Regions from separate parts of the Turicibacter sp. H121 genome, predicted to be linked through region 1. Evidence: a T-box and tRNA genes for the amino acid it is inferred to sense, from the RefSeq annotation. Region 1 holds a T-box; the other regions hold tRNA genes.
The links. The T-box of region 1 lies ahead of serS (serine--tRNA ligase). A T-box ahead of a tRNA ligase gene usually reads a tRNA of that ligase, here a tRNA-Ser.
Positions count from the first base shown of each region.

Region 2: it has a tRNA-Ser gene. The T-box ahead of serS (serine--tRNA ligase) is inferred to sense a tRNA for this amino acid. The anticodon was not compared.
Region 3: it has a tRNA-Ser gene. The T-box ahead of serS (serine--tRNA ligase) is inferred to sense a tRNA for this amino acid. The anticodon was not compared.
Region 4: it has a tRNA-Ser gene. The T-box ahead of serS (serine--tRNA ligase) is inferred to sense a tRNA for this amino acid. The anticodon was not compared.

Region 1 covers NZ_CP013476.1:1,257,122-1,264,363, reverse strand. The annotation lists gene gyrB (DNA topoisomerase (ATP-hydrolyzing) subunit B) at 1-441, shown strand, start outside; gene gyrA (DNA gyrase subunit A) at 476-2,965, shown strand; T-box leader at 3,069-3,304, shown strand; gene serS (serine--tRNA ligase) at 3,371-4,645, shown strand; gene AT726_RS06110 (MBL fold metallo-hydrolase) at 5,088-5,876, shown strand; gene AT726_RS12555 (CxxH/CxxC protein) at 5,888-6,061, shown strand; gene rlmH (23S rRNA (pseudouridine(1915)-N(3))-methyltransferase RlmH) at 6,215-6,694, shown strand; gene AT726_RS13010 (hypothetical protein) at 6,923-7,180, shown strand.
Region 2 covers NZ_CP013476.1:947,604-954,845, forward strand. The annotation lists gene AT726_RS04570 (ABC transporter ATP-binding protein) at 1-960, shown strand, start outside; gene ahpC (alkyl hydroperoxide reductase subunit C) at 1,005-1,568, opposite strand; gene AT726_RS04580 (ISL3 family transposase) at 2,513-3,808, shown strand; tRNA gene AT726_RS04585 (tRNA-Leu) at 4,025-4,108, opposite strand; tRNA gene AT726_RS04590 (tRNA-Lys) at 4,117-4,192, opposite strand; tRNA gene AT726_RS04595 (tRNA-Val) at 4,199-4,274, opposite strand; tRNA gene AT726_RS04600 (tRNA-Phe) at 4,281-4,356, opposite strand; tRNA gene AT726_RS04605 (tRNA-Asp) at 4,367-4,442, opposite strand; tRNA gene AT726_RS04610 (tRNA-Met) at 4,446-4,521, opposite strand; tRNA gene AT726_RS04615 (tRNA-Ser) at 4,543-4,635, opposite strand; tRNA gene AT726_RS04620 (tRNA-Ile) at 4,656-4,732, opposite strand; tRNA gene AT726_RS04625 (tRNA-Met) at 4,743-4,819, opposite strand; tRNA gene AT726_RS04630 (tRNA-Ala) at 4,847-4,922, opposite strand; tRNA gene AT726_RS04635 (tRNA-Pro) at 4,939-5,015, opposite strand; tRNA gene AT726_RS04640 (tRNA-Arg) at 5,024-5,100, opposite strand; tRNA gene AT726_RS04645 (tRNA-Leu) at 5,109-5,197, opposite strand; tRNA gene AT726_RS04650 (tRNA-Lys) at 5,237-5,312, opposite strand; tRNA gene AT726_RS04655 (tRNA-Gln) at 5,318-5,392, opposite strand; tRNA gene AT726_RS04660 (tRNA-Tyr) at 5,402-5,486, opposite strand; tRNA gene AT726_RS04665 (tRNA-Thr) at 5,490-5,565, opposite strand; tRNA gene AT726_RS04670 (tRNA-Val) at 5,579-5,654, opposite strand; tRNA gene AT726_RS04675 (tRNA-Glu) at 5,661-5,737, opposite strand; tRNA gene AT726_RS04680 (tRNA-Asn) at 5,751-5,827, opposite strand; rRNA gene rrf (5S ribosomal RNA) at 5,840-5,948, opposite strand; rRNA gene AT726_RS04690 (23S ribosomal RNA) at 6,001-7,242, opposite strand, start outside.
Region 3 covers NZ_CP013476.1:476,702-483,943, reverse strand. The annotation lists tRNA gene AT726_RS02315 (tRNA-Thr) at 2-77, shown strand; tRNA gene AT726_RS02310 (tRNA-Tyr) at 81-165, shown strand; tRNA gene AT726_RS02305 (tRNA-Gln) at 175-249, shown strand; tRNA gene AT726_RS02300 (tRNA-Lys) at 255-330, shown strand; tRNA gene AT726_RS02295 (tRNA-Leu) at 370-458, shown strand; rRNA gene rrf (5S ribosomal RNA) at 468-576, shown strand; tRNA gene AT726_RS02285 (tRNA-Asn) at 583-659, shown strand; tRNA gene AT726_RS02280 (tRNA-Pro) at 667-743, shown strand; tRNA gene AT726_RS02275 (tRNA-Ala) at 760-835, shown strand; tRNA gene AT726_RS02270 (tRNA-Met) at 862-938, shown strand; tRNA gene AT726_RS02265 (tRNA-Ser) at 958-1,050, shown strand; tRNA gene AT726_RS02260 (tRNA-Met) at 1,072-1,147, shown strand; tRNA gene AT726_RS02255 (tRNA-Asp) at 1,151-1,226, shown strand; tRNA gene AT726_RS02250 (tRNA-Phe) at 1,237-1,312, shown strand; tRNA gene AT726_RS02245 (tRNA-Val) at 1,319-1,394, shown strand; tRNA gene AT726_RS02240 (tRNA-Thr) at 1,408-1,483, shown strand; tRNA gene AT726_RS02235 (tRNA-Tyr) at 1,487-1,571, shown strand; tRNA gene AT726_RS02230 (tRNA-Gln) at 1,581-1,655, shown strand; tRNA gene AT726_RS02225 (tRNA-Lys) at 1,661-1,736, shown strand; tRNA gene AT726_RS02220 (tRNA-Leu) at 1,776-1,864, shown strand; rRNA gene rrf (5S ribosomal RNA) at 1,874-1,982, shown strand; tRNA gene AT726_RS02210 (tRNA-Asn) at 1,989-2,065, shown strand; tRNA gene AT726_RS02205 (tRNA-Glu) at 2,079-2,155, shown strand; tRNA gene AT726_RS02200 (tRNA-Val) at 2,162-2,237, shown strand; tRNA gene AT726_RS02195 (tRNA-Thr) at 2,250-2,325, shown strand; tRNA gene AT726_RS02190 (tRNA-Trp) at 2,340-2,413, shown strand; tRNA gene AT726_RS02185 (tRNA-His) at 2,416-2,491, shown strand; tRNA gene AT726_RS02180 (tRNA-Gly) at 2,496-2,569, shown strand; gene AT726_RS02175 (CoA-disulfide reductase) at 2,668-4,002, shown strand; gene AT726_RS02170 (hypothetical protein) at 4,091-4,411, shown strand; gene AT726_RS02165 (AAA domain-containing protein) at 4,528-7,242, shown strand, end outside.
Region 4 covers NZ_CP013476.1:484,829-492,070, forward strand. The annotation lists tRNA gene AT726_RS02330 (tRNA-Gly) at 404-477, opposite strand; tRNA gene AT726_RS02335 (tRNA-His) at 482-557, opposite strand; tRNA gene AT726_RS02340 (tRNA-Trp) at 560-633, opposite strand; tRNA gene AT726_RS02345 (tRNA-Thr) at 648-723, opposite strand; tRNA gene AT726_RS02350 (tRNA-Val) at 737-812, opposite strand; tRNA gene AT726_RS02355 (tRNA-Glu) at 819-895, opposite strand; tRNA gene AT726_RS02360 (tRNA-Arg) at 909-985, opposite strand; tRNA gene AT726_RS02365 (tRNA-Leu) at 994-1,082, opposite strand; tRNA gene AT726_RS02370 (tRNA-Lys) at 1,121-1,196, opposite strand; tRNA gene AT726_RS02375 (tRNA-Asp) at 1,206-1,281, opposite strand; tRNA gene AT726_RS02380 (tRNA-Phe) at 1,291-1,366, opposite strand; tRNA gene AT726_RS02385 (tRNA-Asp) at 1,377-1,452, opposite strand; tRNA gene AT726_RS02390 (tRNA-Met) at 1,456-1,531, opposite strand; tRNA gene AT726_RS02395 (tRNA-Ser) at 1,553-1,645, opposite strand; tRNA gene AT726_RS02400 (tRNA-Met) at 1,665-1,741, opposite strand; tRNA gene AT726_RS02405 (tRNA-Pro) at 1,761-1,837, opposite strand; tRNA gene AT726_RS02410 (tRNA-Arg) at 1,845-1,921, opposite strand; tRNA gene AT726_RS02415 (tRNA-Leu) at 1,930-2,018, opposite strand; tRNA gene AT726_RS02420 (tRNA-Lys) at 2,058-2,133, opposite strand; tRNA gene AT726_RS02425 (tRNA-Gln) at 2,139-2,213, opposite strand; tRNA gene AT726_RS02430 (tRNA-Val) at 2,221-2,296, opposite strand; tRNA gene AT726_RS02435 (tRNA-Glu) at 2,303-2,379, opposite strand; gene AT726_RS02440 (phosphatase PAP2 family protein) at 2,545-3,387, opposite strand; gene AT726_RS02445 (rhodanese-like domain-containing protein) at 3,616-3,903, opposite strand; gene AT726_RS02450 (cold-shock protein) at 4,008-4,208, opposite strand; gene AT726_RS02455 (THUMP domain-containing class I SAM-dependent RNA methyltransferase) at 4,418-5,590, opposite strand; gene AT726_RS02460 (hypothetical protein) at 5,785-6,084, opposite strand; gene AT726_RS02465 (aromatic acid exporter family protein) at 6,090-6,818, opposite strand; gene AT726_RS02470 (hypothetical protein) at 6,931-7,242, opposite strand, start outside.

The DNA.
Region 1 (7,242 bases):
TATCATAAAGTGGTTATCATGACCGATGCCGATGTCGATGGAGCACATATTCGTACGTTATTATTAACATTCTTCTACCGTTATATGAGACCTTTAGTAGAGCATGGGTATGTCTATATTGCGCAACCTCCTTTATATAAAGTTTCTCAAGGAAAAAAGGTAGAATATGCTTATGATGAAAAACAATTAGAAGAGATTATGTCTAGTTTAGCAGCAACGCCTCGTCCAAATGTTCAACGTTACAAAGGGCTTGGAGAGATGAATGCTGAGCAGTTATGGGAAACAACAATGGATCCAGAAGTACGTACATTATTACAGGTTACTCTTGAGGATGCTGTTGAAGCTGATGAAATTTTTGATATTTTAATGGGTGATCGCGTAGAGCCACGTCGAGAATTTATAGATGCTAATGCTAAATACGTTAAAAACCTAGACTACTAATTTGAAGCAATCACATCTATAAGGAGGAACGAAAATGTCTGCATATGATCAAATTAAACCGCATAATATTGCTAAAGAGATGAGAACTTCATTCATCGATTATGCGATGAGTGTTATCGTATCACGTGCCTTACCAGATGTTCGTGACGGGTTAAAGCCTGTTCACCGTCGTATTTTGTATTCGATGAATGATTTAGGGATGCACAGTGATAAGCCATATAAGAAGTCTGCTCGTATCGTCGGGGACGTTATTGCCAAATATCACCCTCATGGGGATTCATCAGTTTATGATGCAATGGTACGTATGGCACAGGATTTTAGTTATCGCTATCCATTAGTAGATGGACATGGAAACTTCGGTTCAATTGACGGTGATGGAGCGGCCGCTATGCGTTATACTGAAGCAAGAATGTCTAAGCTTGCGATGGAAATGATGCGTGATATCAATAAAAATACGATTGATTTCCAACCAAACTTTGATGGTGAAGAACAAGAACCTATCGTTTTACCTGCTCGTTTTCCAAGCTTATTAGTCAACGGGACAACAGGGATTGCTGTTGGGATGGCGACTAATATTCCACCACATAACTTATCTGAAGTTATTGATGGATGTTTAGCTTATATGGATAATCCTGAAATTGATGTTTTAGGATTAATGCAATTTATTAAAGGACCAGATTTACCAACAGGTGCTTTAATTTTAGGGACAAAAGGAATCCGTTCGGCGTATGAAACGGGGAATGGATCAATCATGATGCGTTCAAAATGTGAAATTGTTGAAGGTCATGGTGGAAAATATTCAATTTTAGTCACTGAAATTCCTTATCAAGTGAACCGTGAGCGTTTGATTGAAAAAATCGCGGAATTAGTTAAGGAAAAACGTTTAGATGGAATTACAGACTTACGTAATGAGTCAAACCGTGAAGGAACACGTATTGTTATTGAATTACGTAAAGATGTTAATCCACAAGTGATGTTAAATAATTTATTTAAATTAACTCAATTACAAGTGTCTTATGGAATTAATATGTTAGCACTTGTAGATGGACAACCTAAAGTTTTAAACTTAAAAGAAATTATTGCGGCATATATCAAACACCAAGTTGAGGTTATTGTTCGTCGTACGCAATTTGATTTAAATAAAGCGGAAGATCGTGCTCATATCTTAGAAGGGCTTCGTATTGCCTTAGATCATATTGATCGTATTATTGCGATTATCCGTGGTTCATCTACAGATGAAGAGGCATTAAATTCATTAATGTCTGAATTCTCGTTATCTGAACGCCAAGGGAAAGCTATTTTAGAGATGCGTTTACGCCGTTTAACAGGATTAGAGCGCGGTAAAATCGAAGAAGAATATCAAGGGTTAGTCGCATTAATTGCTGATTTAAAAGATATTTTAGCGAACGAAGACCGTGTTCATGCGATTATCCGTGAAGAGTTGTTAGAAGTAAAACACAAACATGGAGATGAGCGTCGTACAGAAATCGTCCGTGGATCTGACTTTGATATTGAAGATGAAGATTTAATTCCAGAAGAACAAGTCATCATTACATTAACAAATAATGGTTATATTAAGCGTCAGCCAATCTCAACATATCGTTCACAAAACCGTGGTGGACGTGGTGTTCAAGGAATGGGAACACATGATGATGATTATGTTAAGGAATTATTATCAACATCTACTCATGATCATTTATTATTCTTTACAAGTAAAGGAAAAGTTTATCAGAAGAAAGCTTATACAATTCCTGAGTACGGTCGTACAGCTAAGGGATTACCAATTGTTAATATTATTGAGATTGCCCAAGATGAGTACATTAGTGCAATCATTCCTGTTAAAGAATTTAATGATAAAGAATTCTTATTCTTTGCGACTCGTTCAGGGGTTGTAAAACGTACGATGTTATCAGCATTTGGTCATATCCGTACCAATGGTTTAATTGCTCTTTCTTTACGTGAAGATGATGAGCTAATTGGTGTCAGAAAAACATCTGGTAACGATGATATCATTATTGCATCAAGTGGTGGAAAAGCAGTTTGGTTTGAGGAAACTGAAGTTCGTCCGATGGGACGTACAGCTGCCGGAGTCCGTGGTATCTTCTTAGAAGAAGGAGAAGTAGCAGTAGGAATGGAAATGGTCACAATGGATCAGGAGATTTTAGTTGTTACGGAAAACGGGTTCGGTAAACGTACTTCAATTCAAGAATATCGTAAAACAAAACGCGGTGGAAAAGGTGTTAAAACATTAACGATTACAGAGAAAAACGGGACATTAGTAGCCATGAAGGCTGTAAATGGTGATGAAGATTTATTAATCGTGACAAATAAAGGTGTTATTATCCGTACACCAATTCATCAGATTTCTCAAACGGGGCGTGCAACACAAGGGGTTAAATTAATTCGTTTAACAGATGATCAATTAGTATCAAGTGTAGCAGTTGTTGAACATGAAGAGGCTGAGGAAAGTGTTGAAGCTGACACAGTGGCTAAGGAAACTGAAACAACTTCAACAGAAGAATAGAATGGTTACATACAAATAATTAGGTCTTATGCGCATATAATTAGAAACACGATATATACTAATATTGACAAAAAAAATAGTTAATGCTATATTACAATTAAATAAAAAAGCATTGATTAGGAGTAGTACTTTTTACTTGATAGCATAGAGAGTCAGTGGTTGGTGGAAACTGATGTATGAGTAACTAGAAATCAACCTAGGAGTGGAATGAAGAACACAATGATTAGTATTCATTCACGGTCTAACCGTTATCTTTGTAAGTGGTCTCACTTAAATGTTCCACGTGGAACGCTTAGTGAACAACTAGGGTGGCAACGCGGGTTAAATCTCGTCCCTAAATTAGGGACGGGATTTTTTTGTTTTCTAGAACGACTAATCAAAATCAATTAATAGGAGGAAATACACATGTTAGATTTAAAACGAGTACGTGAAGATTTACAAGGTACAATTAATCGCTTAGAAACACGTGGTGGAGATTTCAGTTATTTAAATAAAATTACTGAGTTAGATGAACAACGTAAGAACATCATTTTAGAAGTAGAGCAATTAAAATCAAATCGTAATGAAGTATCTAAATTAATCGGACAATATAAACGTGAGAAAAAAGATGCTTCTGAATTATTAGCTCAAATGAATGGTGTTGGAGAAAAAGTTAAAGAATTAGATGAACAATTACGCAACATCGATGAAGAAATCAAAAATCTTTTATTAGGTACTCCAAATGTTCCATGTGGAACAATTGCAGTTGGTAAAGATGAAAATGATAATGTTGAAATTCGTAAATTTGGAGAACCAACTAAGTTTGACTTCGAACCAAAAGCACACTGGGATTTAGTAACTGATTTAGATATTATTGATTTTGAACGTGCTGGAAAAATTACAGGAAGCCGTTTTGCTGTATATAAAGGGTTAGGAGCTCGTTTAGAGCGTGCTTTAATTAGCTTTATGTTAGATTTACATACAGGAGATCATGGCTATACTGAGATTTTACCTCCAGTTATCGTTAATCGTGCAAGTATGACAGGGACTGGACAATTACCTAAGTTTGAAGAGGATGCATTTAAATTAGTGGATACTGACTACTTCTTAATTCCAACAGCTGAGGTTCCAGTTACAAACTTACACCGTGATGAGATTTTAAACGCTGAACAATTACCAATTAAATATACAGCATATAGTCCATGTTTCCGTGCAGAAGCTGGTTCAGCTGGTCGTGATACTCGTGGTATTATCCGTCAACATCAATTCAATAAAGTTGAATTAGTTAAGTTCGTTAAACCAGAAGATTCTTATGAAGAATTAGAAACTTTAACAGCAAATGCTGAAAAAGTATTACAATTATTAGGATTACCATACCGTGTCATCGAATTATGTACAGGAGATATCGGATTCTCTGCTGCTAAAACATACGATATCGAAGTGTGGTTACCATCTTATAATGAATATAAAGAGATTTCTTCTTGTTCAAACTTTGAAGATTTCCAAGCCCGTCGTGCAAATATTAAATTCCGTCGTGATGCAAAAGCTAAACCTGAATTCGTTCATACATTAAATGGTTCAGGGCTTGCAATTGGACGTACAGTAGCTGCTATTATTGAAAACTACCAACAAGCTGATGGAAGCATTGTTATTCCAGAAGTATTACGTCCATACATGCGTAATTTAGAAGTTATTAAATAAGCATTCCATAAGAAAAAGAGTACCTTAGGTACTCTTTTTCTTATGGAATTCACTAGGACACTCTATCTTTAATTAAAATATTAGTATAATATATCATTTAAAGTGAGTAATAAGGTAGATTATCTTTTCGTTTGCTACATTTGCCAGTATTCCTATGTAATGTGGACATAACAGACAAAGAAGTGATATGATTTAACCGTGTGTATGTTTATAATCAAATGATTAGAGTTTTAAGTGATGAGTATCGAATCCCTTAAGTTTTTATTAATCATCATAAGTGGTTATCTTTTATGAGATAGTCTTTCTTTTTTTATCAAATTGATGCTTAATAGGGGTTTGTACTGGATTCATCATGATAAAAATGTTAAAATGAATAATCGAAATAAAAAAGGCTTATTTGGAGTATAAAAAAAGTTTTTTGAATAGAAGAACAGGTGATAGAATGAGAATCTGTGTATTGTCGAGTGGAAGTGTCGGAAATGCAACGATTATTGAAACGGAACAGACAGCAATTTTAATTGATAATGGGTTATCGTTAAAAAAATTACAGGAATTGATTAAAAAAAGTGGATTTGATGAAAATAGAATAGAACATATTTTAATTACTCATGAGCATGGTGACCATATTAAGGGTGTAGGGGTTTGTACTCGTAAGTGGAAATTAAATGTTTGTGCAACGGCAAAAACGATTGATGAGATGTATCGTAAAAATATTATCAAACCAGGTTTTGAACAGACGACAGCGGTTGAAAAAAATGTTTGGTTCGATCTAGGGGATTTATCGATTATGCCATTTAGAATTTCTCATGATGCGGTTGATCCGGTAGGTTATATGATTAAGCAAGGTGAAAAGACGCTTGTTTATGTGACAGATACCGGATATATTACGGGTGATATTTTAAAAACATTAGGAAATGCAGATGCCTATATTATGGAGACGAATCATAATGTAGAGATGCTTCAGATGTGTAATAGGCCATGGTCGTTAAAACAACGTATTTTAGATGATTGTGGTCATTTATCAAATGAAGATTCAGCGTATGCGATGAGTCAGTTAATTGGGGAAAAGACGAAACTTATTTATTTAGCTCATTTAAGTCAGGATGCTAATTTACCTGATTTAGCAGAAATGACAGTTCGTCATATTTTAAAAGAAGAAAATGTTGATTTAAGTAAGTTAAATTTACATATGACGTATGCGATGCATCCATCGAAAGTGATTACGTTATAGGAGGAATAGGCATGTACAGTTGTTTAGAACATATTGAAGAGTCAATGGATCGTTTTTTAGATGAGTATGGAAAGTTACCAATTTTAGTTGAAGTAGAAATTGAACATAAATGTGAGCACTGCGATCAAGTAGCCGTTTATAAAGTGATTGAAGGTATGATGGTCGAAGATGAGGATGAGCTATAAAATCTAGAAAAGTTAGACTAATCATACTGAATAATAGGTTCTAATCTTCGCAGAGATTCTAGTATAATCTCTGCGAAGATTTTATAATAGATAACAATAAAAAATTCCCTGATTAAATGAGGGAATTTCTTTTCATGTATTGGAGGTTTTTTAATGAATATTACAATTATTTCAGTCGGAAAGATTAAGGAAAAGTATATTAAGCTAGGGATTGAGGAGTTTTCTAAACGTTTATCTCGTTATTGTAAGTTAACAATGGTTGAAGTTCCGGACGAAAAAACGCCTGATAATGCGTCAGAACGTGAAATGGAACTGATTAAAGATAAAGAGGGAAAACAAATTTTAAATAAAATTAAAGATAATATGTATGTGATTGCGATGGATTTACAAGGTGATATGAAGACATCTGAGCAATTTGCTAAACAGTTAAGTCAATTAGCTTTAAGTGGAGATAGTAATGTGGCTTTCATTATCGGTGGTTCACTTGGTTTATCTGACGAAGTGAAAAAACGTGCGAATTATAAATTATGTTTTTCTAAAATGACATTCCCTCATCAATTATTTAAGTTAATTTTATTAGAACAAGTCTATCGTGCCTATCGAATCAATAATAACGAACCGTATCATAAATAGAATAAATTAAAAAATACTTCAATTGATTATGTTAAATTTTAAACGAATTTATTCATCCATTGAAGTATTTTTTTGAATTTTTATAAGAGAATCAAAGAGGATTGAAATAAAGGATAAACTAAAATTTTGTTTTAAAAATGTTGAGTCCTAAGATAAAAACTTTCAATAGGAAGTTTATTATCGTATTCTATTAGAGACGGAACATATTGTGGATTGGGTTTATGAGGTGTGAATCAGTTAATAGAAGATTTAACGTGGAAAGATAACCATAAAAGTTTTAGAGCTGCTCAACTTTTTTCTAATTTAGCTATAAGTGATCATGAGAAAAGAATGTTAGTTGATTTTGCTAAACTATATGACGTGGCTAAAAATCCTAAATTTGTGATGGCAAGACATAGTTTGCAAAGAATTTGGCAAGTTGTATTAGCCGGTGAAGAGCAAAAAGATATGATTATGAATCATTTGATTGAGGGTTTTAAAAGTTGAACAGATGAAAAAAATTATACTTTAATTCGATTTGATATCGTGAATGGCTTCAAAAATCTATC
Region 2 (7,242 bases), 310 kb from region 1:
CTTCTGATTATCGGTGGTCTCCTCGTAGCTAAAGGCACTATTACACTAGGAGACTTCACAGCATTCCTACTATACGTTAACTTCTTGATTAAACCAATCCAACGCCTCATCAACTTCATGCAACAATTCCAAACTGGATGGGCAGGCTTTGAACGTTTCTATGAAATTATGCTTCTAGAACCAAAAATTAAAACAGAGCCGCAAGCTATTACATTAGAAAATCCAAAAGGAAAAATCACCTTCAATCACGTCAACTTCAAATACGATGCCAACGATGAACACGTCCTTACCGACTTCAACATCACCATCGAACCAGGCAAAAAAATCGCCCTCGTAGGAGAATCCGGTGTTGGAAAATCTACCATCTCTTTACTAATCCCAAGATTCTACGACGTCACATCAGGTGAAATACTCATCGATGATACCAATATCAAAAACTATGACTTACACACATTACGCAAAAACATCGGACACGTGCAACAAGACGTCTATATCTTCTACGGAAACATCCGCGACAACATCCTCTATGGAAACCCAGATGCGACCGAAGAACAAATGATCGCCGCCGCTAAAAAAGCACGCATCCATGATTTCATCATGTCCCTCGAAAACGGATACGACACTACAGTAGGTGAACGCGGCGTTAAACTATCCGGAGGTCAAAAACAACGTATTGCCATTGCACGCGTCTTCTTAAAAAATCCAGCTATCTTAATCTTAGATGAAGCCACATCAGCGCTAGATAACATCACTGAAATGCTAATTCAAGAAGCACTAGATGAATTGACAGTCGGTCGAACAACCATTATTATTGCACATCGCCTAAGCACAGTTAAAAAAGCAGATGAAATTTTAGTCTTAACACGACAAGGAATCTCTGAACGTGGATCTCACAAAGAATTAATCGAAGCCAATGGATACTACGCTGAACTATACGAATCACAATTTAAAAACCTATAATAAAAAGAGAGGAAAATCCTCTCTTTTTATTTATAAATTATATCTTATAATTTCCCTACTAAGTCTAAGCTTGGTGTTAAAGTTTCAGCACCTGGTTGCCATTTAGCTGGACAAACTTGATCTCCATGCTCAGCAACAAATTGTGCAGCTTGAACTTTACGTAATAATTCTTCAGCATTACGTCCGATTCCATTATCATGGATTTCATATGCTTTAATAACACCTTCTGGATTTACAACAAAACTTCCACGTAATGCTAAACCTTCTTCTTCGATCATAACTTCGAAGTTACGAGTTAAAGTACCAGTTGGGTCAGCTAACATTGGGTATTTGATTTTCCCGATTGTTTCAGAAGCATCAGCCCATGCTTTGTGTACGAAGTGAGTATCTGTAGATACTGAGTATACTTCACATCCCATTTCTTGGAATTTAGCATAGTTATCTGCTAAGTCACCTAATTCAGTTGGGCAAACAAATGTGAAATCTGCTGGATAGAAGAAAAATACAGACCATTTTCCTTTGATTGATTCAGAAGTAACTTCTTTGAATTCTCCATTGTGGTACGCTTGTACAGCGAATTCTTTAACTTGAGTGTTAATTAAAGACATTATTATTTCCTCCTTTAGATTATAATAATCATTACTGATATTGTTATTATATATTTATTTCTTGATAAAGTCAACAGAAATAACTCAAAAAAATTCTCTTTTTTAAAATATAAATAATCAATACAATTGTATGAAATACTTCAAATGAAATTTTCCTCCCAACACATTTATGTGACCATATACTATTTATTCTCTTATTTGTGCCGATCCTATTTCTTTAAAAAAGTACAGCATTATCATTTCCATTACACTTCTTTATTAATCTTTAAATCCCCCTATATATAATTAATTTGATTTATTAATCGCTCACTTCCCCTCTCTACTCTATCCATACCTTAAAGCCATTACATCTCAATTTCATTCCCTAGTAGTAGAAAACCTTTACTTCGCAAGCTAAATGATTCATATTAATACTTATAATCCAAAGTCAGAAATTAAATTACCAGATAAAATCATTCTATCATATAATTTACAAAAAATGGTTTTATCTATATCTTTCATTCAAAACTTTCATAACATTTTTCATATAAACAATTTAGATTACTTAAATTAGCACCCCACATTTTTAACAATAAAAAATTAAATTCTAAGTTTAAACTAACTCTTCTAAACCAATAAAAAAGAGGATTTAATCGAATAGCAAGGGTCGATTAAATCCTCAATAAAGGATAGACTAAAATCAAGAAGATGATTAATAAAAGAGAGTCTTATTTTTTAAAAATCATACAATAGAATCTCTTATATTTAGAATAAAGACCTTCTACATAAGACTTGTCTAAACTAAAACTATATCATTATTATTTATAATGGTTCTATAATATTTGGTGTGGGTGATTCCCACACTTCTTTTATTTGGAATAAAAAATAAGTATAAAAAAAGAGACATCACGTCCCAAATTCTATACCATGTAATTGACCAAAAAAAACACGAAAGGATTGGGTTTATGTCTCACAATAATTGTATCTTAACTTTACTCGATTTAAAAGATAAAAATATTACTTTTTCAGAAAATTGGATGAAAGATGTTCAGATTAACGGGATCCGCTCTAAGGTGATTTCTGGTATCCTCTCTTTTCAACCGACCCATTGTTACAACTGTGGTCATCTCTTTGACTCACAAATCATTAAACACGGCTTCAAAACCTCTCGTATTAAGATGATGAAACTCTCTGGCTTTGATACCTATCTCGATTTAAAAAAGCAACGCTATAAATGCCGTCATTGTGATCGTACCTTTACGCTTAAAACCTCTCTTGTGGAATCTAATTGTTACCTTTCTAATCCCCTTAAACAAGCCATTTTCCTAGAGGCTAGCCATAAAAAATCCGAGTCAGATATTGCCCGTGAACTCAACGTATCCCATTCAACGGTCAATCGGATCATTCATACATCGTACGAGGAACAATCCCTTCATTTTAACTCTCTTCCAAAGGTGCTTTGTTTTGATGAGTTTAAGTCGGTCAAATCAGCGGAAGGGGCTATGTCATTCATTTTTTGTGATGCTTCTAATGGGAAGTTAATTGATATCGTTGAAGACCGTCGTCTAAGCACTTTAAAACCTTATTTCATGCGATTTTCTAAGGAGGCCCGTGAAGGTGTAACTCACGTTGTTATTGATATGTATGCTCCGTATATGACACTCATTAAAGAGGTGTTTCCCAACGCTAAAATTGTTTTAGATAAGTTCCACGTCGTTCAACTTTTATCTCGTGCCCTCAATAAAACTCGTATTCGCTTCATGAACCAAAACAAAGAATTCTACAATAAATTCAAACATTATTGGCGCCTTTTATTAAAAGCCCAAGAGGATATCCATTCTACCCACTACTTCTATTCTAACTGTTTCAAAAAGCAGATTTCTCAACAAGAAATCATCGACTTTTTACTCGCTTTAGATCCGGAATTAAAAGCCACTTATGACTTCTATCAAACCATCAAACAGGCCATCAAACTTCGCAACTTTGATGCTTTTCATCATGCCATTCAAAACCCCTCTGACTTACTTTCACCTGAAATGAAAACAGCTTTAAAAACATTAACTAACTACCAAGATTATATCAAAAATACGATTGAAACATCTTATACCAATGGAGTGCTTGAAGGGATTAATAACAAGATTAAAGTGATTAAACGCATGGCCTTTGGATACCGTAGTTTCTATCATTTCAAAGCTAGAATTTTGATTATCCATAAGTACACCTTTGAACAAAAAAATAAAAGGAATCAAACTGCTCAATGAGCAGCTTAATCCCTCACGATTACAGGTATAATATTTCTTCACCCACACCAGTTGACAAAGAGCCTTTATAATTTGATTAGCAACATTCTGTGAAAATATCCATTAAAAAAACCAGTTATTAAATAACTGGTTTTTTTAATATGCAATGGTATTTTTTCTCTAAAAATAAAAAAAGATAAAACTTTTAAAAATCTTACCTAAGTTTATTAAAGTAAATGGTGCGGGTGACAGGAGTTGAACCTGCACACCAAAGGTACTAGAGCCTAAATCTAGCGCGTCTGCCAATTCCGCCACACCCGCATTTAAAATGGTGTCCTGCAGAGGACTCGAACCTCTGACCCTCTGATTAAAAGTCAGATGCTCTACCAACTGAGCTAGCAGGACTTTTTTTGGTGGAGGATGACGGGCTCGAACCGCCGACCCTCTGCTTGTAAGGCAGATGCTCTCCCAGCTGAGCTAATCCTCCACTTAATGGTGGCTTGGGACGGAATCGAACCGCCGACACAAGGATTTTCAGTCCTTTGCTCTACCGACTGAGCTACCAAGCCTTTTTTAAAATGGCGGTCCAGACGGGAATCGAACCCGCGATCTCCTGCGTGACAGGCAGGCATGTTAACCGCTACACCACTGGACCTTTTGGTTGCGGGGACAGGACTTGAACCTGCGACCTTCGGGTTATGAGCCCGACGAGCTACCAACTGCTCCACCCCGCGATGTTATATTTAAATTTAATATGGCGGAGGAAGAGGGATTCGAACCCCCGCGACGCTTTCACGCCCTGTCGGTTTTCAAGACCGATCCCTTCAGCCGGACTTGGGTATTCCTCCGTATCATGATGCAAACTAACTGGTGGACCCTGTAGGACTCGAACCTACGACCGATCGGTTATGAGCCGATAGCTCTAACCAACTGAGCTAAGGGTCCGGGTCTTTCATGGTAGCGGAGGAGGGACTCGAACCCCCAACCTCACGGGTATGAACCGTACGCTCTAGCCAGTTGAGCTACTCCGCCATTTATTGTTATTTGCTAATATTTAATTGGTGGAGACTAGGGGGATCGAACCCCTGACCTCCTGCGTGCAAGGCAGGCGCTCTCCCAGCTGAGCTAAGTCCCCATGGGTATTCATTTAATGGTCGGGAAGACAGGATTCGAACCTGCGACCCCCTGGTCCCAAACCAGGTGCTCTACCAAGCTGAGCCACTTCCCGAATTTTTATGGCGCGCCCAAGAGGAGTCGAACCCCTAACCTTTTGATCCGTAGTCAAACGCTCTATCCAATTGAGCTATGGGCGCTATTTAGTTGGTGCCTAGGGCCGGAATCGAACCGGCACGGGTGTCACCACCCGCAGGATTTTAAGTCCTGTGCGTCTACCAGTTCCGCCACCCAGGCATTTCGTTTATTTCAAGGCACGCGCCTTTTTTTTGAAAATGGTGTCCTGCAGAGGACTCGAACCTCTGACCCTCTGATTAAAAGTCAGATGCTCTACCAACTGAGCTAGCAGGACATCATTGGCTGGGCTAGCTGGATTCGAACCAGCGCATGACGGAGTCAAAGTCCGTTGCCTTACCGCTTGGCTATAGCCCATGATTAAAGTGGTGGTGGGGGACGGATTCGAACCGCCGAACTCGGAGAGAGCGGATTTACAGTCCGCCGCGTTTAGCCACTTCGCTACCCCACCAGCTGGTGCCGGAAGCAGGACTTGAACCCGCAACCTACTGATTACAAGTCAGTTGCTCTACCAATTGAGCTATTCCGGCATTTATTTAATTATGGTGGAGGATGACGGGCTCGAACCGCCGACCCTCTGCTTGTAAGGCAGATGCTCTCCCAGCTGAGCTAATCCTCCACTTAATGGTGACCCGTACGGGATTCGAACCCGTGTATGCATGCGTGAAAGGCATGTGTGTTAAACCGCTTCACCAACGGGCCATTAAGTAATTAATGGCGCCCCAACTAGGACTCGAACCTAGGACCCCTTGATTAACAGTCAAGTGCTCTAACCAACTGAGCTATTGAGGCAGTTTTATTTTGGCCCAGCGACGTCCTACTCTCGCACTTGCATACTACCCTCGGCGCTAAGGAGCTTAACTTCTGTGTTCGGTATGGGAACAGGTGTGCCCTCCTTGCCATCATCACTAGACCATTGAAAGATGTTGTTAATCTTCCAAAACTAGATATCTTCTTCAGTTTCTTTGGTTAAGTCCTCGATCGATTAGTATCAGTCCGCTCCATGTGTCACCACACTTCCACTCCTGACCTATCAACCTCGTCGTCTTCAAGGGATCTTACTTCTTTCGAATGGGAAATCTCATCTTGAGGGGGGCTTCACGCTTAGATGCTTTCAGCGTTTATCCCGTCCACACGTAGCTACCCAGCTATGCTCCTGGCAGAACAACTGGTACACCAGCGGTGTGTCCATCCCGGTCCTCTCGTACTAAGGACAGCTCCTCTCAAATTTCCTACGCCCACGACGGATAGGGACCGAACTGTCTCACGACGTTCTGAACCCAGCTCGCGTACCGCTTTAATGGGCGAACAGCCCAACCCTTGGGACCGACTACAGCCCCAGGATGCGATGAGCCGACATCGAGGTGCCAAACCTCCCCGTCGATGTGAACTCTTGGGGGAGATCAGCCTGTTATCCCCGGGGTAGCTTTTATCCGTTGAGCGACGGCCCTTCCATTCGGTACCGCCGGATCACTAAGCCCGACTTTCGTCCCTGCTCGACTTGTAGGTCTCGCAGTCAAGCTCCCTTCTGCCTTTACACTCTTCGAATGATTTCCAACCATTCTGAGGGAACCTTTGGGCGCCTCCGTTACTCTTTGGGAGGCGACCGCCCCAGTCAAACTGCCCACCTGACACTGTTCCCTGACCCGATAAGGGCCACGGGTTAGAACCCCAGTGACACAAGGGTAGTATCCCAACAGCGACTCCACCAAGACTGGCGTCCTGGTTTCTTCGTCTCCTACCTATCCTGTACATGTGCCACCAGTGCTCAATATCAAGCTACAGTAAAGCTCCACGGGGTCTTTCCGTCCTGTCGCGGGTAACCTGCATCTTCACAGGTACTATGATTTCACCGAGTCTCTTGTTGAGACAGCGCCCAGATCGTTACGCCTTTCGTGCGGGTCGGAACTTACCCGACAAGGAATTTCGCTACCTTAGGACCGTTATAGTTACGGCCGCCGTTTACTGGGGCTTCAATTCAAAGCTTCGCTTGCGCTAACCTCTCCTCTTAACCTTCCAGCACCGGGCAGGCGTCAGCCCCTATACATCACCTTGCGGTTTAGCAGAGACCTGTGTTTTTGATAAACAGTCGCCTGGGCCTATTCACTGCGGCTTGCTTTCACAAGCACCCCTTCTCCCGAAGTTACGGGGTCATTTTGCCGAGTTCCTTAACAAGAGTTCTCTCGCTCATCTTAGGATTCTCTCCT
Region 3 (7,242 bases), 780 kb from region 1:
TGCCGGAATAGCTCAATTGGTAGAGCAACTGACTTGTAATCAGTAGGTTGCGGGTTCAAGTCCTGCTTCCGGCACCAGCTGGTGGGGTAGCGAAGTGGCTAAACGCGGCGGACTGTAAATCCGCTCTCTCCGAGTTCGGCGGTTCGAATCCGTCCCCCACCACCACTTTAATCATGGGCTATAGCCAAGCGGTAAGGCAACGGACTTTGACTCCGTCATGCGCTGGTTCGAATCCAGCTAGCCCAGCCAATGATGTCCTGCTAGCTCAGTTGGTAGAGCATCTGACTTTTAATCAGAGGGTCAGAGGTTCGAGTCCTCTGCAGGACACCATTTTCAAAAAATAGGCGCGTGCCTTGAAATAAACGAAATGCCTGGGTGGCGGAACTGGTAGACGCACAGGACTTAAAATCCTGCGGGTGGTGACACCCGTGCCGGTTCGATTCCGGCCCTAGGCACCAATTAAATAGTCTAGTGATGATGGCAAGGAGGTCACACCTGTTCCCATACCGAACACAGAAGTTAAGCTCCTTAGCGCCGAGGGTAGTACGCAAGTGCGAGAGTAGGACGTCGCTAGGCAAAAATGCCTCAATAGCTCAGTTGGTTAGAGCACTTGACTGTTAATCAAGGGGTCCTAGGTTCGAGTCCTAGTTGGGGCGCCATAAAACTCGGGAAGTGGCTCAGCTTGGTAGAGCACCTGGTTTGGGACCAGGGGGTCGCAGGTTCGAATCCTGTCTTCCCGACCATTAAATAAATACCCATGGGGACTTAGCTCAGCTGGGAGAGCGCCTGCCTTGCACGCAGGAGGTCAGGGGTTCGATCCCCCTAGTCTCCACCAATTAAATATTAGCAAATACAATAAATGGCGGAGTAGCTCAACTGGCTAGAGCGTACGGTTCATACCCGTGAGGTTGGGGGTTCGAGTCCCTCCTCCGCTACCAAAGAGAATATGGATAAAATGGAGGAATACCCAAGTCCGGCTGAAGGGATCGGTCTTGAAAACCGACAGGGCGTGAAAGCGTCGCGGGGGTTCGAATCCCTCTTCCTCCGCCATATTAAATTTAAATATAACATCGCGGGGTGGAGCAGTTGGTAGCTCGTCGGGCTCATAACCCGAAGGTCGCAGGTTCAAGTCCTGTCCCCGCAACCAAAAGGTCCAGTGGTGTAGCGGTTAACATGCCTGCCTGTCACGCAGGAGATCGCGGGTTCGATTCCCGTCTGGACCGCCATTTTAAAAAAGGCTTGGTAGCTCAGTCGGTAGAGCAAAGGACTGAAAATCCTTGTGTCGGCGGTTCGATTCCGTCCCAAGCCACCATTAAGTGGAGGATTAGCTCAGCTGGGAGAGCATCTGCCTTACAAGCAGAGGGTCGGCGGTTCGAGCCCGTCATCCTCCACCATAATTAAATAAATGCCGGAATAGCTCAATTGGTAGAGCAACTGACTTGTAATCAGTAGGTTGCGGGTTCAAGTCCTGCTTCCGGCACCAGCTGGTGGGGTAGCGAAGTGGCTAAACGCGGCGGACTGTAAATCCGCTCTCTCCGAGTTCGGCGGTTCGAATCCGTCCCCCACCACCACTTTAATCATGGGCTATAGCCAAGCGGTAAGGCAACGGACTTTGACTCCGTCATGCGCTGGTTCGAATCCAGCTAGCCCAGCCAATGATGTCCTGCTAGCTCAGTTGGTAGAGCATCTGACTTTTAATCAGAGGGTCAGAGGTTCGAGTCCTCTGCAGGACACCATTTTCAAAAAATAGGCGCGTGCCTTGAAATAAACGAAATGCCTGGGTGGCGGAACTGGTAGACGCACAGGACTTAAAATCCTGCGGGTGGTGACACCCGTGCCGGTTCGATTCCGGCCCTAGGCACCAATTAAATAGTCTAGTGATGATGGCAAGGAGGTCACACCTGTTCCCATACCGAACACAGAAGTTAAGCTCCTTAGCGCCGAGGGTAGTACGCAAGTGCGAGAGTAGGACGTCGCTAGGCAAAAATGCCTCAATAGCTCAGTTGGTTAGAGCACTTGACTGTTAATCAAGGGGTCCTAGGTTCGAGTCCTAGTTGGGGCGCCATTAATTACTTAATGGCCCGTTGGTGAAGCGGTTTAACACACATGCCTTTCACGCATGCATACACGGGTTCGAATCCCGTACGGGTCACCATTAAGTGGAGGATTAGCTCAGCTGGGAGAGCATCTGCCTTACAAGCAGAGGGTCGGCGGTTCGAGCCCGTCATCCTCCACCATATCAAACAAATGCCGGAATAGCTCAATTGGTAGAGCAACTGACTTGTAATCAGTAGGTTGCGGGTTCAAGTCCTGCTTCCGGCACCATTAATTAAATAATTAGGGGTGTAGTTTAACGGTAGAACAGCGGTCTCCAAAACCGTTAGTGTGGGTTCGATTCCTGCCACCCCTGCCATGGCGATTGTGGCGAAGTGGTTAACGCATCGGATTGTGGCTCCGACATTCGTGGGTTCGATTCCCATCAGTCGCCCCAATACGCGGGTGTAGTTTAATGGTAGAACTTCAGCCTTCCAAGCTGACTGTGAGAGTTCGATTCTCTTCACCCGCTCCAATATGATTATTAACATCCTTCGGGGTGTTTTTTTTGCTACATTTCATATGGATAGATTATAAGCTATGATGAAATTTTCTAACCTAAGGAGGTTTATTATGAAAGTCATTATTGTAGGTGGTGTTGCTGCAGGAATGAGTGCAGCAGCTAAATTAAAACGTGCTAATAAAGAAGCACAAATCACAGTATATGAAAAGTCTAGACATGTTTCTTTTGGTGCATGTGGTTTACCGTATTTTGTTGGAAACTTCTTTGAAGATTCACAAAAGATGATTGCTAGAACGGTTGAACAATTTAATGCATCTGGAATTACAGTTAATATTGAACATGAAGTACTTAATGTGGATACCGATAATAAATGTATCACGGTTAAAAATTTATTAACTGGTGAGACATTCACAGATACATATGATAAGTTAATGATTGCTACTGGTGCTAGTGCCATTATTCCTCCAATCAAAAATGTCGATTTAAAACATGTGTATACGTTAAAGAGCATGGAGGATGGAGAAGCTTTAAAACATGCTATGCAAAATGAGGCATTAAAACGTGTAGCAATTGTTGGAGCGGGGTTTATTGGATTAGAAGTAGTCGAAGCTGCTAAACAATACAGAAAAGAGGTTCATGTTTTCCAATTAAATGATCGTGTTTTAGTGGATACATTTGATAAAGAAATTACAGATTTATTAGAAGAAGAGTTACGTGCACATGATGTTCACTTACATTTATCACAAACGGTTACTGAGTTAGTCGGAGATGAGGCAGTCACTCAAATTAAAACAAATGATGAAACATTTGACGTTGATATTGTTGTTTTAACGGCTGGTGTTCGTCCAAATACTAGCTTCTTAAAAGGTACTGGAATTGAGATGTTACGTAATGGTGCTTTAGTCATTGATCATGAAGGTCGTACTTCTATTGAAGATATTTATGCTGCGGGTGATTGTGCAAGTATTAATCATATTTTAAAATCTGAACCTGCATATATTCCTTTAGCCACTGTCGCAAATAAGATGGGACGTATTATTGGTGAAAACTTAGCAGGTGCTCATCATACGTTCAACGGATCTTTAGCTTCAGCTTGTTTAAAAGTTATGAATTTAGAGGCTGGGCGTACAGGATTATCTGAACAAGAAGCGATTAATCTAGGAATTAATTATAAAACTGTATTCATTACAGATATGAATCAAACGTCTTATTATCCAGGGCAATCAAAAATTAATGTTAAATTAATTTATAATGCTGACACAAAAGTTATCTTAGGTGGACAAATTGTTGGGCGTAAAGATGCTGTTCAACGTGTTAACGTTTTAGCTACAGCTATTTTTGCTGGTTTAACCACTGATCAATTAGCGATGTTAGATTTATGCTATGCACCACCATTCGCAAGAACATGGGATGTTTTAAATATTGCAGGTAGCGTGGCAAAATAATTTAAAAGGGGTGATTCGTGAGAACGCCCCTTTTTTGTGTCGTTTTTTAGTCTTTTTAATATAATAGTTAGTAGGAGGAGGGATTATTATGGAAAAGAATAATATTACTCCTATTAGTTGTTATGGTGATTCTTTAGTTTATGAAGAACTTAATAAGGAAGAGTTAAAGGAAGCTGGCGTTGTGATTGATTATGTGGGTGATGAGGTTGTAGATTGTGATATATATAAAGATTATGATAATAAGAAACGTAGATGGTGGTTTAAGTATTTAATGTTTCTTTTTCTAGTTCTTTCTTTTTTAATGATTGTTGTGATAGGAAGTATACGTCTTTCAACGAAGGATCATGATTTTATGGAACAGCTACAAGGGGTATATATGGTAAATGAAGGTTCTAAAAATGGTGTCTAGTCTTTGACTGGTCACCTTTTTTAGATTTTGTCGGAATATGTATGTATATATAGGTGCGGAGATTGTTGCTTTTCGTGATATAATGAAGAAAAGTGTGAGTTAAAGGAGTGAAAATTTTGGACAAGAAGGTAAAGCAGTTATTTGAATATCTATTAGCACTCCGCCATTTAACAAGTCAACCGATTCGTGAGTTGAAGCAGTATGAAAAGTCTTGGATGCTAGATGAGTTGCCACTTGGGGATGGATGTTTTTTAGGAGGAGATGGTGTTGATGCAGACGCTTATCTTGAGGTGCACCAACAAGTCTTTAAAAATGATTATCCAATGTTTGATCATAAATTAGGGAGAATTTTTGAATTATTACAATTTGACTATACTAAGGATGGAAGTGTGATTTGCTCGGGTGTTGAATTAGAAGAAATTATGAATCAAAACTGGGAACAGCTTCAAAAAAAGGTGAGTCATGTTCATCAGGGGAAGATCGAGTTAACCCAATGGGAAAGATTTTTAATCCAACATTCTGAGATGTTTATTGAGGTTAATGAAGCGCTCGACAAAATGAAAGATTTACCCCTTCATATGAAGTATTGTTTAAAGATGTATGAGACGTGGATTGAAGAGTGGAAAGAATGGGCTCTTAATCAAAAGCGTAAACGCCAGATTCAAAAAATGTATGATTACTTTTTCCAACTGAGACAGATGATGAAATCAGAAGAGCAATCTCTTGAAATTATGATGGGAATTGGTGTGTTATCTTATCAATTAAAATATCCGATTCATCACCCGATGCTCGTTATGAAATTGGAGTTAGATTTTGATGCCGAAAGAGGTGTGGCGAAGTTATTGCCGAGCACGAGAGGATATCAATTAGATTTAGAAGTTTTAGCCGGTGTTGAGTTTGCGAATCAGCAGGAAATCATGCAACTGAAGGAAGCTGTGTGTGGATCGATGATCTCTCCGTTTGATATTGAGGAGTCGGAGGCAATTTTACGTCAATTGATTCATTATATGCATCCAAATGGATTGTATTTAGGAAAAGATGAGGTAGAACCTGTTAGTAAGTTTCCAATGGTTAAGCAACAGAGTGTGATTTTCATTCGAAAGCGTTCAGAAGCCTTATTAAAAGAGGATTTACAGTCGACGATTGAGTATCTTGAAGAGGGTGGAAGAATTCCAAAAACGATTCAAGCAATTATTGATGTAGATGGATTGAAGCAATCACAGGATGAATTAAAGGATTGGGCAGGCATTGGAGAACAATTATTATTTCCACTTCCTGCGAATGAAGAGCAAAAGGATATTGCTAGACGTTTAGCAAATAATGTTGCTGTAACAGTACAAGGTCCTCCAGGAACAGGGAAAAGTCATACGATTGTTAATTTGATTGCTCATTTATTAGCGCATGGAAAGCGCGTATTAGTGACAAGTGAGAAAGATAAGGCGTTACGTGTGTTAATTGATAAGTTACCGGAAGAAATTCAATCGCTGTGTGTGTCGTTTTTAGGTGGAGATCGTCAATCACTTGCGCAGATTGAGCAATCAATTCGAATGATTTCTGAAGGATTAGCGACCTATGATACAAAGCTTTTAGATAAAGAGATTCAAGTGTTGAGTCGCCAGTTAGATATGGTACGACGCCAGATGAGTATTACAAAGAATAATATTGTTCGTTTCAAGGAATTAGATTCAAAAGGTCAAGTTTGGAAGGATAAGATTTGTCAACCTTATGAGATGGCACAATTAGTGGCAGAACAGGTGGACCGATTTGGCTGGGTTAAGGATAAAGTCTCAATGGATGCAGTGTCTCCACTAACTGAAGATCAGTTTGTGACGTTGTGGGAGTTAAAAGGGATGCTTCCTGCACAGCATAAAGATTTAGCTCAATTAAAGTTACCAGCGTTAAGTCGTTTAATGAGCGTTGAGGAGTATCGCAAGTTATTAAGTGAAGAGCAGTGTTACTCGACGCGAATTCAAGAGCTTAAGTTGATGCCAAAGCTATACGAGTTTGAAGAGAATCGTACGTTTATTGATGAACTTGGACGTCAACTAGAACCATTATGTCAAAAGCTTGAGAAGCTACAAGATCCACTGGAACAACGGATACTTGAGGAATGCTTGTTAAATGAAGAACGATCATTGATTTGGGAGACTGTCTTTAATCGTCTAAAAGATATCATTATGAAAGTCAATGAAATAGAAGTATTGATTGTTAATGATGTGGTTGAGTGTGATTACTATGATCATCCAAAGTATGAATGTATCATTACTTCTTTGAAAGAACGTCTTCAAGCGGGTAAAGGGATTGGAGGACTTTATTTAACATTTAATTCTGATATTCGTGCCTTTTATGAAAATACGCGTATTAATGGTCAAAAACTTTCAACGTTAGATGATTTAAATCGCATTGAATCCCAAAGACAAAAGCTCGAATTGTTAGCTAAGTTTGCAAAGATTTGGAATAAGAATATGGCACCTAATGGTGGTGAGTTTATTGATGGTAATGAAAGTCAGGTATTGTTTGCTCATAATCAAAAGATGAAGCAATTTAGTATTATTATGGAATGCCTTGAAGAAATTCAGCAATTAAATGACTTTTTATCACCAATTGTTCAAGGGTATAAAAAAATTGGTTATGAAAATTTATCTGATTTAAAGGCGTTATCTTATTCGATTGAATTGACGCAAAATAAAATAAGACAAAAAGGGTGGCAAGAGGTTTATCAAGTTCTTTTAAGTAAATATAAGCCACTACTTATCGGTGAACAACTCCATTCAGTTGGTCAGGAGCTTTATAATGCTTTAGTGAATAAAGATTTAGAGTTATTTGCTGAA
Region 4 (7,242 bases), 770 kb from region 1:
TATGAACACATCTGATATGGAGTCAACAACCCTAATTTCATGAATTATAATCCCTTATTTGAAAAAATTCTATTATGCTAACACAATACTGAGTAAACTTGATTTATATTTAACATCTCATAATAACTATCTGTCCCCATTTCTAAAACTAGTTAATAAATCAATACTATTCTTAAACTTCTACCAGAAGGAATTAAAAATTTAATAGATAAATAGTTAAAGTAACCTTCTTCATCTATAAAGTATTAAAGTGATCATATCAATTTTCTTTAGTTATAAAAAAATTGAAACAGTACATTGCTACTAGATTCTAAAATTGGGGTAATTTTCTATTGTATATGACTTTTTACATATCGTTATATTCAGAACAAAAAAACATCCCGAAGGATGTTAATAATCATATTGGAGCGGGTGAAGAGAATCGAACTCTCACAGTCAGCTTGGAAGGCTGAAGTTCTACCATTAAACTACACCCGCATATTGGGGCGACTGATGGGAATCGAACCCACGAATGTCGGAGCCACAATCCGATGCGTTAACCACTTCGCCACAATCGCCATGGCAGGGGTGGCAGGAATCGAACCCACACTAACGGTTTTGGAGACCGCTGTTCTACCGTTAAACTACACCCCTACTTATTTAATTAATGGTGCCGGAAGCAGGACTTGAACCCGCAACCTACTGATTACAAGTCAGTTGCTCTACCAATTGAGCTATTCCGGCATTTATTTAATTATGGTGGAGGATGACGGGCTCGAACCGCCGACCCTCTGCTTGTAAGGCAGATGCTCTCCCAGCTGAGCTAATCCTCCACTTAATGGTGACCCGTACGGGATTCGAACCCGTGTATGCATGCGTGAAAGGCATGTGTGTTAAACCGCTTCACCAACGGGCCATTAAATGTTTAATGGCGCGCCCAAGAGGAGTCGAACCCCTAACCTTTTGATCCGTAGTCAAACGCTCTATCCAATTGAGCTATGGGCGCTATTTAGTTGGTGCCTAGGGCCGGAATCGAACCGGCACGGGTGTCACCACCCGCAGGATTTTAAGTCCTGTGCGTCTACCAGTTCCGCCACCCAGGCATTTCATTTATTTCAAGGCACGCGCCTATTTTTTAAAATGGTGTCCTGCAGAGGACTCGAACCTCTGACCCTCTGATTAAAAGTCAGATGCTCTACCAACTGAGCTAGCAGGACTTTTTAAAATGGCGGTCCAGACGGGAATCGAACCCGCGATCTCCTGCGTGACAGGCAGGCATGTTAACCGCTACACCACTGGACCTTTATTGAATGGTGGCTTGGGACGGAATCGAACCGCCGACACAAGGATTTTCAGTCCTTTGCTCTACCGACTGAGCTACCAAGCCTTTTTTTAAATGGCGGTCCAGACGGGAATCGAACCCGCGATCTCCTGCGTGACAGGCAGGCATGTTAACCGCTACACCACTGGACCTTTTGGTTGCGGGGACAGGACTTGAACCTGCGACCTTCGGGTTATGAGCCCGACGAGCTACCAACTGCTCCACCCCGCGATGTTATATTTAAATTTAATATGGCGGAGGAAGAGGGATTCGAACCCCCGCGACGCTTTCACGCCCTGTCGGTTTTCAAGACCGATCCCTTCAGCCGGACTTGGGTATTCCTCCATTTTATCCATATTCTCTTTGGTAGCGGAGGAGGGACTCGAACCCCCAACCTCACGGGTATGAACCGTACGCTCTAGCCAGTTGAGCTACTCCGCCTTTTATTATTTGTTTTTAATGGTCGGGAAGACAGGATTCGAACCTGCGACCCCCTGGTCCCAAACCAGGTGCTCTACCAAGCTGAGCCACTTCCCGAGTTTTATGGCGCGCCCAAGAGGAGTCGAACCCCTAACCTTTTGATCCGTAGTCAAACGCTCTATCCAATTGAGCTATGGGCGCTATTTAGTTGGTGCCTAGGGCCGGAATCGAACCGGCACGGGTGTCACCACCCGCAGGATTTTAAGTCCTGTGCGTCTACCAGTTCCGCCACCCAGGCATTTCATTCATTTCAAGGCACGCGCCTATTTCTTAAAAATGGTGTCCTGCAGAGGACTCGAACCTCTGACCCTCTGATTAAAAGTCAGATGCTCTACCAACTGAGCTAGCAGGACATCATTGGCTGGGCTAGCTGGATTCGAACCAGCGCATGACGGAGTCAAAGTCCGTTGCCTTACCGCTTGGCTATAGCCCAATTTTTATGGTGGAGGATGACGGGCTCGAACCGCCGACCCTCTGCTTGTAAGGCAGATGCTCTCCCAGCTGAGCTAATCCTCCACTTAATGGTGACCCGTACGGGATTCGAACCCGTGTATGCATGCGTGAAAGGCATGTGTGTTAAACCGCTTCACCAACGGGCCTGTTCCCTTAGTGCGACTTGATTATCTTATCATCTTTGTCGACTTCTGTCAAACACTTTTTTATCTTTATTTTCTTTTCTTCTTATTGCTGTTCAACGCTTTATTATATTATCATCTTTGTCGAATAATGTCAAATGCTTTTTTCGAAAATAAATAGGAGTAAAATTAATTGATTCTACTCCTTAGGCTAACCTTATTAAACAAATATGGATACAGACCAAAACCATAAAACGAAATAATCATATTGCTTATAAATTTTGCATAATCAGTTTCCACCATAAAACAGCTAAATAACATTTTTATGCTAAGAAGGGAGCTAATTCCTATTATAAAGCACATGGTTCGCCTAAAAACACTTCTACTCAGCTGAAAATTGACATACCTCATTTCAAACCATATCCCCAATACGAAGCCACTATATCCTCCTATTGATCTAGCAAAATCACTAGATGAATTAAAGATAGCAGGTAAGAATACCAATAACGTTAATAAATATAGTAATTTTCTATTTTCTACTTTCACAAACAATCTATATGTAATATAGCTCATTAAGCTACCAATAATTATCCCACCTACAACATCTTTTGGATAATGTACTCCTAAATATAGTCGAGATAATCCAACTAATATAATAATTAAGATAAAAAAAATAGAATACTTATATTTTTTTAATAAAAGATATAGTGCTCCGTAAGTTGAGGCTGCTGCTTGAGAATGACCACTTGGAAATGAGTATCCTGTTGCGGTATGAACTCTAAGTGAGCGAATCCCTTCTTCACCAATTGGTCTTTTAGCTTTTACAATATTTTTGACTGTATTATTCAGCATTAAGCTACTAAACAAGGAGTAAGCAACATACTCTCCACTTGTTTTATCAATACACCAATATATTCCTAAAATTATAGAGATAATTAGTGAACTTTCACCAAGTATCGTTATCATTTCAAATAATTGATCTAAAAATGGTGTGTGAAAACTCTGAATGAATCTTAGAATATCTAGTTCCATCATGATATCCCCCTTTATTTTTTTCATTACTAGCCTTCTGCGATAAATTAAATGAGGCTATATAAACACTTTAACTCAAAATTTTTTTCTATTTTCTCTCTAATACTCCTCTCTCCTAGTTTAGAAATATTATCATAATATATTTTATTATGTTAACATCCTACTTAGACCGCCTATTACTCTCAGGATAACCATAAATAAAAAATTCTCTTTTAAGAAGAGAATTTTTTATTTACTATAGTATTCAAGCATGCCACCTTCAACATTAATAACATCATAACCTAGATGTTCAAGATACTCTGTTACTCGAAAAGTACGAGCCCCCGATCGACAGATTAAATAATACGATGTTTCTTTATTTAAAAAATCTTCTGGGGCTTGAAGTAATTCAGACATTGGAATATGTGTAGCTTGTGCTAATTTAGGCAGCGATAAGAACTCTATACTTTCTCGAATATCAATTAAGTTAATTGAATTTAAATTTGATTTTATATCATTAATATGGACTGATTTCATTGTATTCACCTTCCTATCTTTTCATTCTAACACGTTATCTCATTAAATAACAATGTAATACGTTTAAATAAAAAAGAGTCGATAGTTCGTCGACTCTTTTTATTCTATAATTTTTGAACATTTGAAGCTTGAGGACCACGATTACCTTGTGTTACTTCAAATTCTACTTTTTGTCCTTCTTCTAGTGTCTTAAATCCTTCTCCTTGAATTTCTGAGAAATGTACAAATACTTCATCACCATTATCTACTGTAATGAATCCGTAACCTTTGTCAGCATTAAACCATTTTACTGTTCCTGTTGCCATATTTGAAAAACCTCCAAAATATAAATCATATTAACTAGTTACCGTCATTTAAAATCGATATCTTAAAATCTTCACTTGGTTAGATATGCTTTTAAGTGTAATGGAACTATCGCTTATATGATGGCCTTTTTTTAACTTAATATACATATTTTTAAAGTTTTATTTTAGTATAAATTTAAAAAGTGACCGTCAAAGGGCCACTTCTTAAATTATTCTTCTGTTGTTGTCTCTGTTTGAGCCATTACTACTCCATATTTTTGTTTTAAATTATTATCAAAGTATTGGTAGTAGCGTGTTAAGATACGTCCATTGTATAATTTACGGTTTTTATCTGCTTCACGACCAAATGCTTTTTCAAATTTAGAGAATGAAGTTAAGATATTAAAATCCCATGTTGATAATTTACGTTTCATCATTCCTAATTTTTTGTTTAATTTGAAGACTTCATCTTCTTCTCCGATACGCTCACCATATGGTGGATTTGTAATCATGTAGGCATACTTATAGTTTGAAGAGAATTTATGGAAATCTAATTGATGGAATTCAATTGATTTTGCTACTCCTGCCTTTTCAGCATTTTGACGCGCTGTACGTAAAACTTGAGGATCGATATCGTATCCGAACATGCGTAATGAGTTGTTTTTGATTGCCTTACGTGCACTGTCACGTACTTGTTCAAAGATTTCTTTATCCATTGAAGGCCACTCTTCACAAACGAAGTTACGCTTTAATCCTGGTGCAATGTTGTTTCCGATTAATGCCGCTTCGATTAAGATTGTTCCTGAACCACAGAATGGATCAACTAATAAACGTTCTGGTTTCCAACGAGATAATAAAATTAATGAAGCTGCTAATGTTTCTTTTAATGGTGCTTCACCAGCAAATTCACGGTATCCACGTTTATGTAATCCTGGTCCTGTTGTATCAATTGTTAAAGTAACTACATCTTTTAATAAAGCTACTTCAATTTTATAAACTGGTCCATCTTCTGTGAACCAATCTTGGTTATAAGCACGTTGCATGCTTTTTACAACTGCTTTTTTAACGATAGCCTGACAATCTGGTACACTATGTAATGTTGATTTAATTGATTTCCCAACAACGTGCATTTTTCCGTTCACCGGGATATATTGACTCCAATCAATCGCTTCTGTTTGATTGAATAAGTCTTCGAATGTTGTTGCTTCAAATTCTGCTACTTTGATTAAGACACGATCAGCAGTACGTAACCATGTATTAGTAATTGCGATATCCATTTCGTCTCCTTCGAAATGAACTTTACCATTTTCTAATTTTAAGTCTTCATATCCTAGTTGTCTTAATTCTTTTGCTGTAACAGCTTCGATTCCAAATGTGGTCGTTGCAATTAATTGATAATCCATATTTCTATTTCTCCTTATCTTAAAGTAGCCATTCGTCATGGACGAATAGTTACTGAGATGACATTTATGTTCAATACACTTTTATTTTATCCATTTTCAAGAGCTCTCAAAACTCTGTTTTTAAGGTGGCCTAAAATACCATTTTTAAGTTTATCACTAATCGTCAAACGTGGCAATAATTATCTTTTTATGTCTTATTGAAGATGTTGTAATTTTTCTACCACTAGATTTACTTTTTCACAGATTTTATGAATACGTTCAGCAAATGGATTTCCTATATCAAGATAGTGCTTTTCAACTTTTAAGTCATGTAAAGGCGGAACAATTGAATTCGTATAATCTGTCGATTCTAATACGACAATAACTTCTTCTAAAGAAAGTTCTAACTCTTTATCTAATACGACATCTGGTGTCGATTCTAATAAAAAGTTCAAGTCATACGTTAAATGATTAATATCTCGGTAAAGTTCAGCAATTTCTTGTAGTTTATTCACTTCTTTTAGTTTGACTTCTTTTTCAATATAGTAAATTCTGTTTTAAGGGCCTCAATGTTTGAATATACTAAGTCTAAATCATTCATTTGTTGACTGAATAGCTGAATATAGCCTCTTTTTCCACGTGGTAATGTTCGTTGAAATACTTTCGCTGTATATATTAGGCCATTAAGGACTTGTTCATTGGCATATTGCAATCTCTTTTTAGCAAATTTACGATAGTATAGGTTTGAAAATATATAGTTATAAAATAACGCAATTAATACCCCTAAACCAAGGGCGATGATGCGTAAACGAAAGGTTAGCCATATGCTAGGTAATCCCGCTTCATTCACTTGTATATATTGAGTCATGTAAATCGATGTAAAGATGGCAACGGGCGAAACAAGACGCCAGTTAATTTTTAAGCAGACGTATAGTGTTAGAACCATTCCAATACTAATACTAAAAACATTAACTCCAAATGCTAGCACTAAGATTCCCGTAGCTGCGGCACCAATCGTCGAGGCAATCAGTTGACTGACCCCACTACGGATACCTGTTCTATTTAATGGTTCCAAATTGTACATGACTCCAAGTAAAACTGAAATCATATCTAACTGAGCAATTGGAAATTGTTTTCCGATGATGTATCCTGTAGCGATAGCGAGTAGTGACTTTGTTAAGTATAGTGGTGAGTCAAATAAGTAGGCTTCTTGACTTAAGCCTAATGTTTTACTAATCCTACGGTTCATATATTCCTCCAAAGCGTATGTTTCTATGTTATAGCATGACCATTTTAACATATTTTACCCAACTTTGTGAAAACAATAAAAAATCCATTCAATAAAATATTGAATGGATTTTTTATTTAATTTGAATGCTTCCATTAACTTGTTTCGTGTACTTAATGTTGTTGTTATCTAATAAACTTGTTAAAGCAAGCACAATTTGATTTGCAACTTCATTTTGATCACTAACAAATTGATTGTATGATTGAGTGATTTCTTCTGTCACACTTTCGCTACTTGTGACTTGATTGATAAGCTGATCTAAACTCATAAGTTTAAGATTTAATAGGCGTCCCATTTCACTAAAACTTTCATCTTTATTGGCAAGGAGTTCTTGTGTTTTATTGATGATATTTTGTTGCTGTGATTTTAATTCTTGAAGATAGGT